2 linked regions of the Sediminicoccus rosea genome follow. The protein of the gene in region 1 binds, or shares a complex with, the protein of each later gene. Links are inferred from orthologs where the notes say so. Each region holds a gene or a part of one and is shown in the gene's direction. Other genes may lie near its edges. The genes, in order: rpsG and tig.

The links.
Region 2: the proteins of rpsG (region 1) and tig are in contact, whole or in part, in a crystal structure (PDB 3GTY), measured with the Thermotoga maritima proteins. The link is inferred for Sediminicoccus rosea from one-to-one orthologs. Residues at the interface, in WP_004081843.1 of Thermotoga maritima: Lys34, Lys52, Lys55, Glu59, Arg62, Gln63, Glu66, Asn67, Lys69, Val71, Arg95, Ala109, Lys110, Lys111, Gly112, Arg113, Pro114, Glu117, Glu121, Ile124, Ala125, Tyr127, Asn128, Asn129, Thr130, Gly131, Lys135, Asp139, Arg142, Met143; in WP_004081061.1 of Thermotoga maritima: Glu122, Val124, Val129, Leu130, Tyr133, Glu188, Gly259, Ile262, Tyr263, Glu266, Ser270, Glu273, Gln274, Glu277, Arg308, Gln311, Ile312, Ser315, Tyr316, Glu325, Arg329, Arg336, Leu363, Phe366, Trp367, Arg373, Leu377, Arg381, Leu384, Glu387.

What each region holds. Positions count from the first base shown.
Region 1 is NZ_CP137852.1:1,658,329-1,668,300, forward strand. The notes cover bases 1-2,970. They hold rpsG (30S ribosomal protein S7), read left to right. Parts: upstream 1-1,232; coding sequence 1,233-1,709; downstream 1,710-2,970. Other genes in these bases: rpoC (DNA-directed RNA polymerase subunit beta'), read left to right, coding at 1-555; rpsL (30S ribosomal protein S12), read left to right, coding at 850-1,221; tuf (elongation factor Tu), read left to right, coding at 1,782-2,969. In the rest of the region: rpsJ (30S ribosomal protein S10), read left to right, coding at 2,984-3,292; rplC (50S ribosomal protein L3), read left to right, coding at 3,303-3,986; rplD (50S ribosomal protein L4), read left to right, coding at 3,997-4,617; R9Z33_RS07930 (50S ribosomal protein L23), read left to right, coding at 4,653-4,949; rplB (50S ribosomal protein L2), read left to right, coding at 4,953-5,789; rpsS (30S ribosomal protein S19), read left to right, coding at 5,795-6,073; rplV (50S ribosomal protein L22), read left to right, coding at 6,077-6,481; rpsC (30S ribosomal protein S3), read left to right, coding at 6,483-7,160; rplP (50S ribosomal protein L16), read left to right, coding at 7,176-7,598; rpmC (50S ribosomal protein L29), read left to right, coding at 7,603-7,809; rpsQ (30S ribosomal protein S17), read left to right, coding at 7,825-8,088; rplN (50S ribosomal protein L14), read left to right, coding at 8,085-8,453; rplX (50S ribosomal protein L24), read left to right, coding at 8,456-8,776; rplE (50S ribosomal protein L5), read left to right, coding at 8,773-9,456; rpsN (30S ribosomal protein S14), read left to right, coding at 9,511-9,816; rpsH (30S ribosomal protein S8), read left to right, coding at 9,829-9,972.
Region 2 is NZ_CP137852.1:3,849,854-3,852,759, reverse strand. It holds tig (trigger factor), read left to right. Parts: upstream 1-745; coding sequence 746-2,068; downstream 2,069-2,906. Other genes in the region: clpP (ATP-dependent Clp endopeptidase proteolytic subunit ClpP), read left to right, coding at 2,245-2,906; R9Z33_RS18405 (DUF1643 domain-containing protein), read right to left, coding at 1-551. UniProt on the Bacillus subtilis protein: Involved in protein export. Acts as a chaperone by maintaining the newly synthesized protein in an open conformation. Functions as a peptidyl-prolyl cis-trans isomerase.

The sequences.
Region 1 (9,972 bases):
CCCCGCGTGCCGCACGACATCCTGCGCGTGTTGGGTGTGGAAGCGCTCGCCAACTACCTGGTGAACGAGATCCAGGACGTCTACCGACTGCAGGGCGTGAAGATCAACGACAAGCACATCGAGGTGATCGTTCGCCAGATGCTGCAGAAGGTCGAGATCCTCGAGCCGGGCGACACGACCTATCTGATCGGCGAGCAGGTGGACCGCTTCGAGTTCGATGCGGAGAACGAGAAGCGCCTGAAGCTGGGCGAGCGCCCGGCCCGGGCGGAGCCGGTGCTGCAGGGCATCACCAAGGCCTCGCTGCAGACGCAGAGCTTCATCTCGGCGGCCTCCTTCCAGGAGACGACCCGTGTGCTCACCGAGGCGGCGACTGCCGGCAAGGTGGACAGCCTGGGCGGCCTGAAGGAGAACGTGATCGTGGGCCGCCTGATCCCGGCGGGAACGGGCTCCGTGATGAACCGACTGAAGGTGTTGGCCGCGCGCCGGGACAGCGGGCGCCTGCCCGCCACGCCCGCGCTGGCCGAGCCGGATACGAGCCCCGCGGCCGCCGAATAGCGGCATGCGGAAAACCCTTGGCCCGCGCGTGGCCAAGGGCGCCCTGGCACGGGGGAATCGCCCCCGCGTCGCTTGACTCAGGTCGGGGGGGTGGTTAAGACGCGCATCTCGCCGGGACGTTTCGCAAGTTGCGTCCAGGTATGTTGGTTCAAACGCCTTGCTTCGGTCGCCCCTGCCGCGAATTGGCAGGACAGGCCCGGGGTTGACGCGGTGGCCCGTTCGGAGCGCAGAAGCGCCCGTCGGGCCGCGTGTCGTTTGGTGAATGGGTCGCAGAAACGATTACGAAGGGGCGTCATGCCGACGATCAACCAGCTCATCGCGCAAGGGCGCGAGCCGCGCCGCAGCCAGAACAAGGTTCCGGCTCTCGAAGGCTGCCCGCAGAAGCGCGGCGTGTGCACGCGCGTCTACACGACCACGCCGAAGAAGCCGAACTCGGCGCTTCGTAAGGTCGCGAAGGTGCGCCTCACCAATGGCTTCGAAGTGGTGAGCTACATCCCTGGCGAGGGGCACAACCTGCAGGAGCACTCGGTGGTGCTCATCCGTGGCGGCCGCGTGAAGGACCTTCCGGGCGTGCGCTACCACATCCTGCGCGGCGTGCTCGACACGCAGGGCCTGCCGAAGCGGCGCAAGCGGCGCTCGCTCTACGGCGCCAAGCGGCCGAAGTGAGGAACTGAGAGATGTCACGTCGTCACCGCGCGGAGAAGCGCGAAGTCCTGCCGGACCCGAAGTTCGGCGATGTCGTCCTGAGCCGCTTCATGAATGTGCTCATGTACGACGGCAAGAAGTCCGCGGCCGAGGGCATCGTCTATGCCGCCATGGACACGCTGAAGCGCAAGGGTGGCGCGAATGCCGACCCGCTTCGCCTGTTCCACGAGGCGCTGGACAATGTGAAGCCGGCCGTCGAGGTGCGTTCGCGCCGCGTCGGCGGTGCGACCTACCAGGTGCCCGTCGAGGTGCGTCCCGAGCGGCGCCAGGCGCTGGCCATCCGCTGGCTGATCGACGCCGCCCGCAAGCGCGGCGAGAGCACGATGGAAGAGCGCCTTTCGGCCGAGCTGATGGACGCGGTGAACAACCGCGGCACGGCGGTCAAGAAGCGCGAGGACACGCACCGCATGGCCGAGGCGAACAAGGCCTTCAGCCACTATCGCTGGTAAGCGGTCCCACAACTCCTTTTTGGCGCCCGTGAGCGGGCGCTGACACACCCTTCTCGGATTGGATGCACGACGATGGCCAAGGCGAAGTTTGAGCGGAACAAGCCGCACTGCAACATTGGGACGATCGGCCATGTGGACCATGGCAAGACGTCTCTGACGGCGGCGATCACGAAGGTGCTGGCGAAGTCTGGTGGTGCGTCGTTCACGGCGTATGACCAGATTGACAAGGCGCCTGAGGAGCGGGCTCGAGGCATCACGATCTCGACGGCGCATGTCGAGTACGAGACGGCGAACCGTCACTACGCGCATGTGGATTGCCCTGGCCACGCGGACTACGTGAAGAACATGATCACGGGTGCGGCGCAGATGGACGGCGCGATCCTGGTTTGCTCGGCCGCTGACGGCCCGATGCCGCAGACGCGCGAGCACATCCTGCTGGCGCGCCAGGTGGGCGTGCCGGCGCTGGTGGTGTTCCTGAACAAGATGGACCTGGCGGACCCCGACCTGGTCGAGCTGGTGGAGATGGAGCTGCGCGAGCTGCTGTCCTCCTACCAGTTCCCGGGCGACGACATCCCCATCATCAAGGGCTCGGCGGTGGCCGCGCTCGAGGACAAGACGCCTGAGATCGGCGAGCAGGCGATCCTGAAGCTGATGGAAGCGGTGGACAGCTACATTCCGCAGCCGGAGCGCGCGATTGACCGTCCGTTCCTGATGCCGGTCGAGGACGTGTTCTCGATCTCGGGTCGCGGCACGGTGGTGACGGGCCGCGTGGAGCGCGGGATCGTGAAGGTGGGTGACGAAGTCGAGATCATCGGTCTGAAGGACACGGTGAAGACGACGGTGACGGGCGTCGAGATGTTCCGCAAGCTGCTGGACAGCGGCGAGGCGGGCGACAACATCGGCGCGCTGCTGCGTGGCACGAAGCGCGAGGATGTGGAGCGCGGCCAGGTTCTGGCCAAGCCCGGCTCGATCACGCCGCACACGCAGTTCAAGGCCGAGGCGTACATCCTGACGAAGGAAGAGGGCGGCCGCCACACGCCGTTCTTCACGAACTACCGTCCGCAGTTCTACTTCCGCACGACGGACGTGACGGGCATCGTGAAGCTGCCGGAAGGCGTTGAGATGGTGATGCCGGGCGACAACGTCTCGATGGATGTCGAGCTGATCGCGCCGATCGCGATGGATGAGGGCCTGCGCTTCGCGATCCGCGAGGGCGGCCGCACCGTCGGCGCCGGCGTCGTCGCCAGCATCGCGAAGTAAGCGAGCGCCCCACCATGGACAGCCAAAATATCCGCATCCGCCTCAAGGCGTTCGATCACCGCGTGCTGGATGGCAGCACGCGGGAGATCGTGCAGACCGCGAAGCGGACCGGTGCGCGCGTGCGGGGTCCGATCCCGCTGCCGACGCAGATCGAGCGCTTCACGGTGAACCGCTCGCCCCACGTGGACAAGAAGAGCCGCGAGCAGTTCGAGATTCGGACGCATCGCCGGCTTCTCGACATCGTCGACCCCACCCCGCAGACCGTGGACGCGCTGATGAAGCTCGACCTCGCCTCGGGCGTGGACGTCGAGATCAAGATCTGAGGACGGAACCATGGCCACCCAGGTCCGGACGGGGCTGATCGCGCGCAAGCTCGGCATGACCCGCCTTTTCAATGATGATGGCACCACCACGCCGGTGACCGTGCTCCACCTCGACGCCGTGCGCGTCGTGGCGCAGCGCACGGCCGAGAAGGATGGCTACACCGCCCTCCAGGTCGGCATCGGCAAGGCGAAGGCCAAGAATGTCTCCAAGGCCAATCGCGGCCACTTCGCGAAGGCCGGCGTCGAGGCGCCGCTGAAGGTGACGGAGTTCCGCGTGGACCCGGCCGCCCTGGTCGAGCCCGGCACGGCGCTGACGGTCGCGCATTTCGTGGCCGGCCAGAAGGTCGATGTCACGGGCACGTCGAAGGGCAAGGGGTTCGCTGGCGCGATGAAGCGCTGGAACTTCTCGGGCCTCGAGGCGTCGCACGGCGTGTCCATCAGCCACCGCTCGCACGGCTCCACCGGCAATCGCCAGGATCCGGGCAAGACCTTCAAGAACAAGAAGATGGCGGGCCATCTCGGCGTTGAGCGCATCACCACGCAGAACCTCGTGATCGCCGGTCACGATGCGGAGCGCGGCCTGCTGCTCATCAAGGGCGCCGTTCCGGGTTCCGCCGGTGGCTATGTGCTGGTGCGTGACGCCGTGAAGCGTGCGCGCCCTGCCGATGCGCCCTTCCCCACGGCGACGGTCTGAGGTCAGGTCCATGCAAGTTTCCGTCATCACTCTGGACAACGCGCCGGCCGGCCAGGCCGAGCTGCCGGACGAGATCTTCGCCGCCGCCCCGCGTGCCGACATCATGGCCCGCGTGGTTCACTGGCAGCTGGCCAAGCGCCGCGCCGGCACCCACAAGGTGAAGGGCATGGGCGAGGTTTCGGGCACGACCAAGAAGCCCTATCGCCAGAAGGGCACGGGTTCGGCCCGCCAGGGCTCGCTTCGTGCGCCGCAGTTCCGCAAGGGCGGCATCGTGCACGGCCCCGTCGTGCGCGACCATGGCTACAGCCTGAACAAGAAGGTCCGTCGCCTCGGCCTGATTTCCGCCCTGAGCCAGAAGGCCAAGGACGGCAAGCTCGTGGTGCTCGAGGCCGCGACGGCCGACCAGGCTGCCAAGACCAGCACCATGGCCAAGCAGGTCAAGGCGCTCGGCTGGACCAAGGCGCTCGTCATCGACGCGGAGGTGAACGATCACTTCCTGCGCGTGCTGCGCAACATCCCGGGCATGGACGCGCTGCCGACGGCGGGCGCGAATGTGTACGACATCCTCAACCATGACGTTCTCGTGGTCACCCGCGCCGGCGTCGAAGCCCTGAAGGAGCGCCTCGCATGAGTGCTTCCGTCAGCAAGCCGAAGGCTGCGCCGAAGATCAGTGCCGAGCGGATGTATCAGTGCATCCTCTCGCCGCTCGTGACCGAGAAGGCCACGGTGATGAGCGAGAAGGGCCAGTATGCCTTCCGCGTCGCCATGGATGCCTCGAAGCCTGAGATCAAGCAGGCGGTCGAGGGTCTCTTCGGCGTGAACGTGCTCGCCGTGAACACGCTGGTGATGAAGGGCAAGGCCAAGCGCTTCAAGGGTCGTCCCGGCCAGCGCTCGGATTGGAAAAAGGCGATGGTGCGCCTGGCCGACGGCCAGAGCATCGATCTGACCACGGGGCTCAGCTAAGCCATGTCGCTCAAGAACTTCAACCCGACGACGCCGAGCCTCCGCGGCACGGTCCTCATCGACCGGTCCGGCCTGTGGAAGGGCAAGCCCGTGAAGGGGCTGACGGAGGGCAAGAGCCACTCCGGCGGCCGCAACAACCACGGCCGCATCACCGTGCGGTTCCGTGGGGGTGGCCACAAGCAGTCCTACCGCATCGTGGACTTCAAGCGCCGCGCGAACTGGGGCATCCCGGCGACCGTGGAGCGGATCGAGTACGACCCGAACCGCACGGCGTTCATCGCGCTGGTGAAGTACGCGAACAACGAGATCGCCTACATCCTGGCGCCGCAGCGCCTGAAGGTGGGCGACACGGTGGTCGCCTCCGACAAGGCCGACATCAAGCCGGGCAACGCCATGCCGCTGGGTGCGATCCCGGTCGGCACGGTGATCCACAATATCGAGCTGAAGCCGGGCGCTGGCGCCAAGGTCGCGCGGTCGGCCGGCACCTTCGCGCAGCTGGTCGGCAAGGATGCCGGCCTTGCGCAGGTGAAGCTGATGTCAGGCGAGCTGCGCACCGTGCGCAGCGAGTGCCTGGCCAGCATCGGTGCTGTGTCCAACCCGGACAACAGCAACCAGGATCTGGGCAAGGCGGGTCGCAGCCGCTGGCTGGGTCGCAAGCCGCATAACCGCGGCGTGACCATGAACCCCGTAGACCACCCGCATGGTGGTGGTGAAGGCCGGACCTCCGGTGGTCGCCATCCGGTGACGCCGTGGGGCAAGCCGACCAAGGGTGCGAAGACGCGCAACAACAAGCGGACGGATCGCCAAATCGTGCGCCGCCGCAACGCGACGAAGGGCTGATCGCGATGCCGCGCAGTGTATGGAAAGGGCCGTTCGTGGACGGCTACCTGCTCACCAAGGCGGAGGCCGCTCGCGGCTCCACCCGCAATGAGCTGATCAAGACCTGGTCGCGCCGGAGCACGATCCTGCCGCAGTTCGTGGGCCTCACCTTCGGGGTCTACAACGGCAAGAAGTTCCTGCCGGTGCAGGTCTCGGAAAACATGGTTGGCCACAAGCTCGGCGAATTCTCGCCGACGCGGACCTTCGGGGGTCACTCGGCCGACAAGAAGGCGAAGCGGGGCTAAGCCATGAGCAAGCCGAAACACCCCCGCGGTCTCGCGGACACCGAGGCGCAGGCCATCACGCACAACATCCGCGTGAGCCCGCTGAAGCTCAACCTGGTTGCGGCGATGATCCGCGGTGCGAAGGCGCAGGACGCCGTCGCGACGCTGACCTTCAGCAAGCGCCGCATCGCGCAGACGGTGAAGAAGACGCTCGAGAGCGCGATCGCCAATGCGGAAAACAACCACCAGCTGGACGTGGATCGCCTCGTGGTGACCCGCGCCGAGGTGGGCCGCTCGATCGTGATGAAGCGCTTCGCCGCGCGCGGCCGTGGCAAGTCGTCCCGCATCGAGAAGTGGTTCAGCCACCTGAAGATCGTGGTCGCGGAACAGCAGGCGCCGGCGGCGTCGAGCGAAGCGAAGGCAGCTTAACATGGGTCACAAAGTCAATCCGATCGGTCTTCGCCTCGGCATCAACCGCACCTGGGACAGCCGCTGGTATGCCGGCCGCGACTATGCGCGCCTGCTGCATGACGACCTGAAGCTGCGCGAGACGCTGAAGGACAAGCTGAAGTCCGCCGGCGTGTCGAAGGTGGTGATCGAGCGCCCGGCCAAGAAGCCGCGCGTGACGATCCACGCCGCGCGGCCTGGCGTCGTCATCGGCAAGAAGGGCGCTGACATCGACACGCTCCGCAAGGACCTGTCGGTCAAGGCGGGCGCCGAGGTGTCGCTGAACATCCTCGAGATCCGCAAGCCGGAGCTTGACAGCGTCCTGGTGGCTGAGAGCATCGCGCAGCAGCTGGAGCGCCGCGTGGCCTTCCGCCGCGCCATGAAGCGCGCCGTGCAGTCCGCCATGCGCCTGGGCGCCCTGGGCATCCGGATCAACTGCTCCGGCCGTCTCGGCGGCGCCGAGATCGCGCGCATGGAGTGGTACCGCGAAGGTCGCGTGCCGCTGCACACGCTGCGCGCCGACATCGACTATGGCGTCGCCACGGCGAAGACCACCTATGGCACCTGCGGTGTGAAGGTCTGGATCTTCAAGGGCGAGATCATGGCCCATGATCCGAGCGCGCAGGACAAGCGCGCGCAAGAACAAGCGCCCCAGCGGTAACACAGGTGAACTGACATGTTGCAGCCGAAGCGAACCAAGTATCGGAAGGCCCACAAGGGCCGCATCAAAGGCGTGGCCAAGGGCGGCTTCACGCTGTCCTTCGGCGGCTACGGGCTGAAGGCACTGGAGCCTGAGCGCGTGACGGCGCGGCAGATCGAGGCGGCCCGCCGCGCGATCACCCGCGCCATGAAGCGCCAGGGCCGCGTGTGGATCCGCATCTTCCCGGACGTGCCCGTTTCTTCGAAGCCCGCGGAAGTCCGCATGGGTTCGGGCAAGGGCGCACCGGAATACTGGGTGTCCCGCGTCAAGCCGGGCCGGATCATGTTCGAGATCGACGGCGTCCCCGTGGACACGGCGCGCGAGGCGCTGTCCCTCGGCGCGGCGAAGCTGCCGATCCGCACGAAGATTGTCGCGCGTCTCGGCGCGACGGAGGCCTGAGGTCATGACCAAGATCGTGGACATCCGTACCAAGACGGAAGATGAGTTGGGCGGCCTGCTGCTCGACCTTCGGAAGGAGCAGTTCAACCTGCGTTTCCAGCGTGCCACCGGGCAGCTGGAAGCGACGGGCCGCATCAAGGCGGTTCGTCGTGATATCGCCCGTGTGAAAACCGTCCTGGCCGAGCGTACGCGCGCGGCCGTCAAAGCCTGAGAGGAGACCCCGGCCATGCCGAAGCGAGTCCTCACCGGGCGGGTTGTCAGCGACAAGATGGACAAGACGATCACCGTCTTGGTCGAACGTCGCGTGATGCATCCGCTCTACAAGAAGTTCATTCGCCGCTCGAAGAAGTATGCGGCGCATGACGAAACCAACCTCTGCAAGGAGGGTGACCTCGTCTCGATCGAGGAGTGCCCGCCGATCAGCAAGCGCAAGACCTGGATGGTCGTCGCCCGCAACGGCGCGCCCATCTCTGAAGGAGCCGCGGCATGATCTCGGTTGAATCCAACCTCGACGTCGCTGACAACAGCGGCGCGCGCCGGGTGCAGTGCATCAAGGTCCTGGGCGGCTCCAAGCGCCGCACGGCCTCGGTGGGCGACATCATCGTGGTGGCCGTGCAGGAAGCCATTCCCCGCGGCAAGGTGAAGAAGGGCTCGGTCGAGCGCGCGGTCATCGTGCGCACCTCCTATCCCGTTCGCCGCCCGGACGGCTCGGCGATCCGCTTCGACCGCAACGCGGCCGTGCTGATCAACAAGTCGAACGAGCCGATCGGCACCCGCATCTTTGGGCCGGTCGTTCGTGAGCTGCGCGCGCGCAAGTTCATGAAGATCATCTCGCTGGCGCCGGAGGTGCTGTAATCATGGCCGCCAAGATCAAGAAGGGCGACCGGGTGCACGTGCTCTCGGGCCGCGACAAGGGCAAGCGCGGCGAAGTGCTGCGCGTGATGCCGACCGAGAACCGCGCGGTGGTGCAGGGCGTGAACCTGGTCAAGAAGCACACGAAGCAGACGCGCGTGGGCGAGACCGGGGGCATCGTCTCGAAGGAGGCGACGATCGACCTCTCCAACCTGGCGCTGATTGACCCGAAGACGGACAAGCCCACCCGCGTCGGCTTCCGCATCCTCGAGGATGGGAAGAAGGTTCGCGTGGCCAAGGGCTCTGGTGAGGTGCTCGACGCATGAGCGGGACGAAGAAGGGCAACGCGCCCGGCAACAAGAACAAGCCCGCGGCGAAGAAGCCCGAGGCCGGCGAGACCAGCAGCCGCCGCGTGGAGGCCGTGCCGGCCGCCGCCGGTCCGGCCGCGGCCTCCTGGTCGGAGCCGACGCGCCTGCAGGTTGTCTATAACGACGTCGTGCGGAAGAAGCTCCAGGACGAGTTCGGCTATGCGAACCCGATGGAAGTTCCGAAGCTCGAGAAGATCGTGATCAACATGGGCGTGGGCGAGGCCGCCGGCGACCAGAAGAAGCTGGACGCGGCCGTCGCCGACCTCACGCTGATCGCCGGCCAGAAGCCGGTGCGCACGCGGGCGAAGAAGGCGATCGCGGGCTTCAAGATCCGCGAAGGCCAGGCGATCGGCTGCAAGGTCACGCTGCGCAAGGCCCGCATGTACGAGTTCCTGGACCGCCTGGTCACCATCGCGCTGCCGCGCGTGCGTGACTTCCGCGGCATCCCCGGCAATCGTGGCTTCGACGGGCGGGGCAATTACGCTCTCGGCCTCAAGGAGCAGATCGTGTTCCCCGAGATCAACTACGACAAGGTTGATCAGGTGCGCGGCATGGACATCGTGTTCGTCACGACGGCGAAGACGGACAAGGAAGCCAAGGCGCTGCTGAAGGCTTTCGATCTCCCCTTCGTCAACTGAATCATTGGAAAACCGCCGGCGTGAGCCGGCAGGTTCCGGAGGACCACAGACCAAATGGCCAAGACCTCTTCTGTCGAGAAGAACAAGCGCCGCGAGAAGCTGACCGCGTCGCACGCCAAGAAGCGCGCTGCGCTGAAGGCGGTCGTGATGAACCGCGAGACGCCGATCGAGGAGCGCTTCGAGGCGACCTTGAAGCTCGCGCAGATGCCGCGCAACGGTGCGAAGAACCGCATCCGTCTGCGCTGCGAATTGACCGGGCGCCCGCGCGGCAACTACCGGAAGTTCAAGCTCAGCCGCAACCAGCTGCGGGATCTGGCCAACAAGGGCCAGCTCCCCGGTGTGGTCAAGGCGAGCTGGTAAGGAGCGCGGCCCATGTCCATGTCCGACCCGTTGGGTGACCTGCTCACCCGCATCCGCAACGCGCACGGCGCCCGCCAGACCCGTTGTGTCGCCCCGGCCTCGCGCCTCAAGACCGACGTGCTCGACGTGCTCAAGCGCGAGGGCTACATCCGCGCC
Region 2 (2,906 bases), 2.2 Mb from region 1 along the record:
AGGAGGGGCGCGTCGCGCCGTTGGTAGAGCGGGTGCTTCGGGCTGCCGTCATTGTTCACGCCGAAGCACATCGGGGTGACGCCGGCCCCCCGCAGCAGCGCCGCCAGGGCGGCGCCCCGGCCCATCAGCGGCCGGGGCGGCTGCCCCCAGGCCACGACGACCAGGGCCGCGCTGCGGGCGTAATGCAGGATCGTCGCGTCATTCTCCGTGCCGACAGGGTCATCCACCTCCAGCAGGCGCTTCTTGTCGGTGGCGCGGTAGGCGAAGGCGTTAAGCATGACGAGGCCGCCCAGCCCCCAGCGGTGGCGGGCGCGCCAGACGCAGCCCGCCACCGTCGGGTCATCCGCGTCGAGATCGGCGGTGGAGGGGTTCATGCCGATCACCACGCCGAAGCCCGGCGTGCCGATGGGCGCCCCGTCCCAGCGCCGCTCCAGCCACCAGCGCCAGCGGCGGCAATCGGAGAAGGCGGCGGCCGAGACGATGTCGGAAGCGAGCCGGAGGCGCACCTTTCCACCGGGATCATGCGTGGTCGTCAGGGGGGGGGTGGTCATGCGGGCCAGTATTGGCGAGGGCGGCCGTTTCGGCTACATGCGCCGCTTCCCATTTGGCCGCGCGGTCATGCGGGCGTGGTGGAATTGGCAGACACGCTGGATTTAGGTTCCAGTGGCGCAAGCCGTGGGGGTTCAAATCCCTCCGCCCGCACCACTTGGCCGCGCCCATCAACGCATGAACGGAATCGCTCACTATGCAGGTCACTGAGGTCGCGAACGAGGGGCTCAAGCGGGCCTATACGGTGGTGGTTCCCGCGACGAGCATCGCCGCCCAGAAGGACAAGCGCCTCGCGGAGCTGGCCAAGGACATGAAGATGCCGGGCTTCCGTCCCGGCAAGGTCCCGCAGAAGGTGGTGCTGGCCCGTTACGGCCAGGCGGTGATGGGCGAGGTGCTGGAAAGCTCCGTCCAGGAGGCGACGAGCAAGGTGGTGGCCGACAACAACCTCCGCCCCGCGCTGCAGCCCAAGATCGAGCTGGTGAATTTCGCGGACGGCGCCGACCTCGAATTCCGCATGGATGTGGAGGTGCTCCCCACCATCCCGATGCCGGATTTCGCCAGCATCAGCCTGACGCGCCTCAAGGCCGCGCCGGGTGACGAGGAAGTGTCCAAGGCGCTGGACAGCATCAGCCGCCGCCAGGCGAGCCTGGAGGAGACGGAAGCCCGCGCCGCCGCCAAGGGCGAGGTGCTGGTCTGCGACTTCGTGGGCCGCATCGGCGGTGAGGAGTTCCAGGGTGGCTCCGCGACCGACATGCCGATCGAGGTGGCCGGCCCCGGCTTCATCCCGGGCTTCACCGAGCAGCTCGAAGGCCTGGCCCCCGGCGAGGAGCGCGTGATCAAGGTCACCTTCCCGGCCGAATACGGCTCGGCCGAGCTGGCCGGCAAGGATGCCGAGTTCACCGTGACGGCCAAGGCGCTCAAGACCTATTCCAAGCCCGCGCTGGATGACGAGCTGGCGAAGAAGCTCGGCCTCGAGAGCTTCGAGAAGCTGCGCGAGGTCATCCTCGAGAGCCTGCAGCGCGAATATGACAGCCAGAGCCGCATGGCCCTGAAGCGCAAGCTGCTGGACGCGCTGGCCGAGCGCGCCAGCTTTGAGGTGCCCGAGGGCATGGTCGAGAACGAGTTCAAGCAGATCTGGGAGCGGGTCGAGGCCGACATGAAGGCCGGCCGCCTGGATGGCGAGGACGCGGGCAAGGACGAGGCGACGCTGAAGGGCGAGTACCGCGCCATCGCTGAGCGCCGCATCCGCCTGGGCCTGCTGCTCTCCGAGATCGGCACGACCAACAACATCACGGTGACGCGCGAGGAGCTGGGCAACGCGATGCGCGCCGAGGTGCAGCGTTATCCCGGCCAGGAAAAGCAGGTCTTCGACTTCTTCCAGAAGAACCCGCAGGCGCTGGAGAACCTCCGCAGCCCGATCTTCGAGGAGAAGGTCGTGGACTTCATGCTGGAGCTGGCGAAGGTCGAGGAAGAGACCGTGACGCCGGAGAAGCTGGCCGAGGCCGCCCAGCAGATCTGAGGCGGCGATGGGCGAGGGGGCTTCGCGCCCCCTCTTCCCTTGGGGGCCCCTCTTTCCTTAGGCCCCCTCTTTCCTTGGACATGTCTCTGCCCACATGCTGTGCCTGACCAAGGGGCCGGGGCACGATTCGTCCGGCCTTAACCAGGCCGTGCCCATCCTGGGGCGGACCTCAGAAGATGGGAATTCAAGACGTGCGATATGTGGGGACCCAGGATCGCGATCCTGTTGAAATCTATAACAACTCCCTCGTCCCCATGGTGGTGGAGCAATCCAGCCGTGGTGAGCGCGCCTATGACATCTATTCGCGGATGCTCAAGGAGCGGATCATCTTCCTGACCGGCGCGGTCTATGACCAGGTCTCCTCCCTGATCTGCGCCCAGCTCCTGTTCCTCGAGAGCGAAAACCCGAACAAGGAAATTTCCTTCTACATCAACAGCCCGGGCGGCGTGGTGAGCGCCGGGCTCGCGATCTACGATACGATGCAGTTCATCCGCAGCCCGGTCAGCACGGTCTGCCTTGGCATGGCGGCCTCCATGGGCTCGCTGCTGCTGACGGCCGGCGCCAAGGGCAAGCGCTTCGCGCTGCCGAACGCCCGCGTGATGGTGCACCAGCCTTCCGGCGGCGCCCAGGGCCAGGCGACGGATATCGAGATCCAGGCGCGCGAGATCCTGGAACTGCGCAAGCGCCTGAACCAGATCTACGTCACCCATACGGGCCAGCCGGTCGAGGCGATCGAGGCCAAGCTGGAGCGCGACAGCTACATGTCGGCCGAGGAGGCCCGGGATTGGGGGCTGATCGACCAGGTGGTGGACAAGCGCCCGCCGGCCGCGGAAGCGCC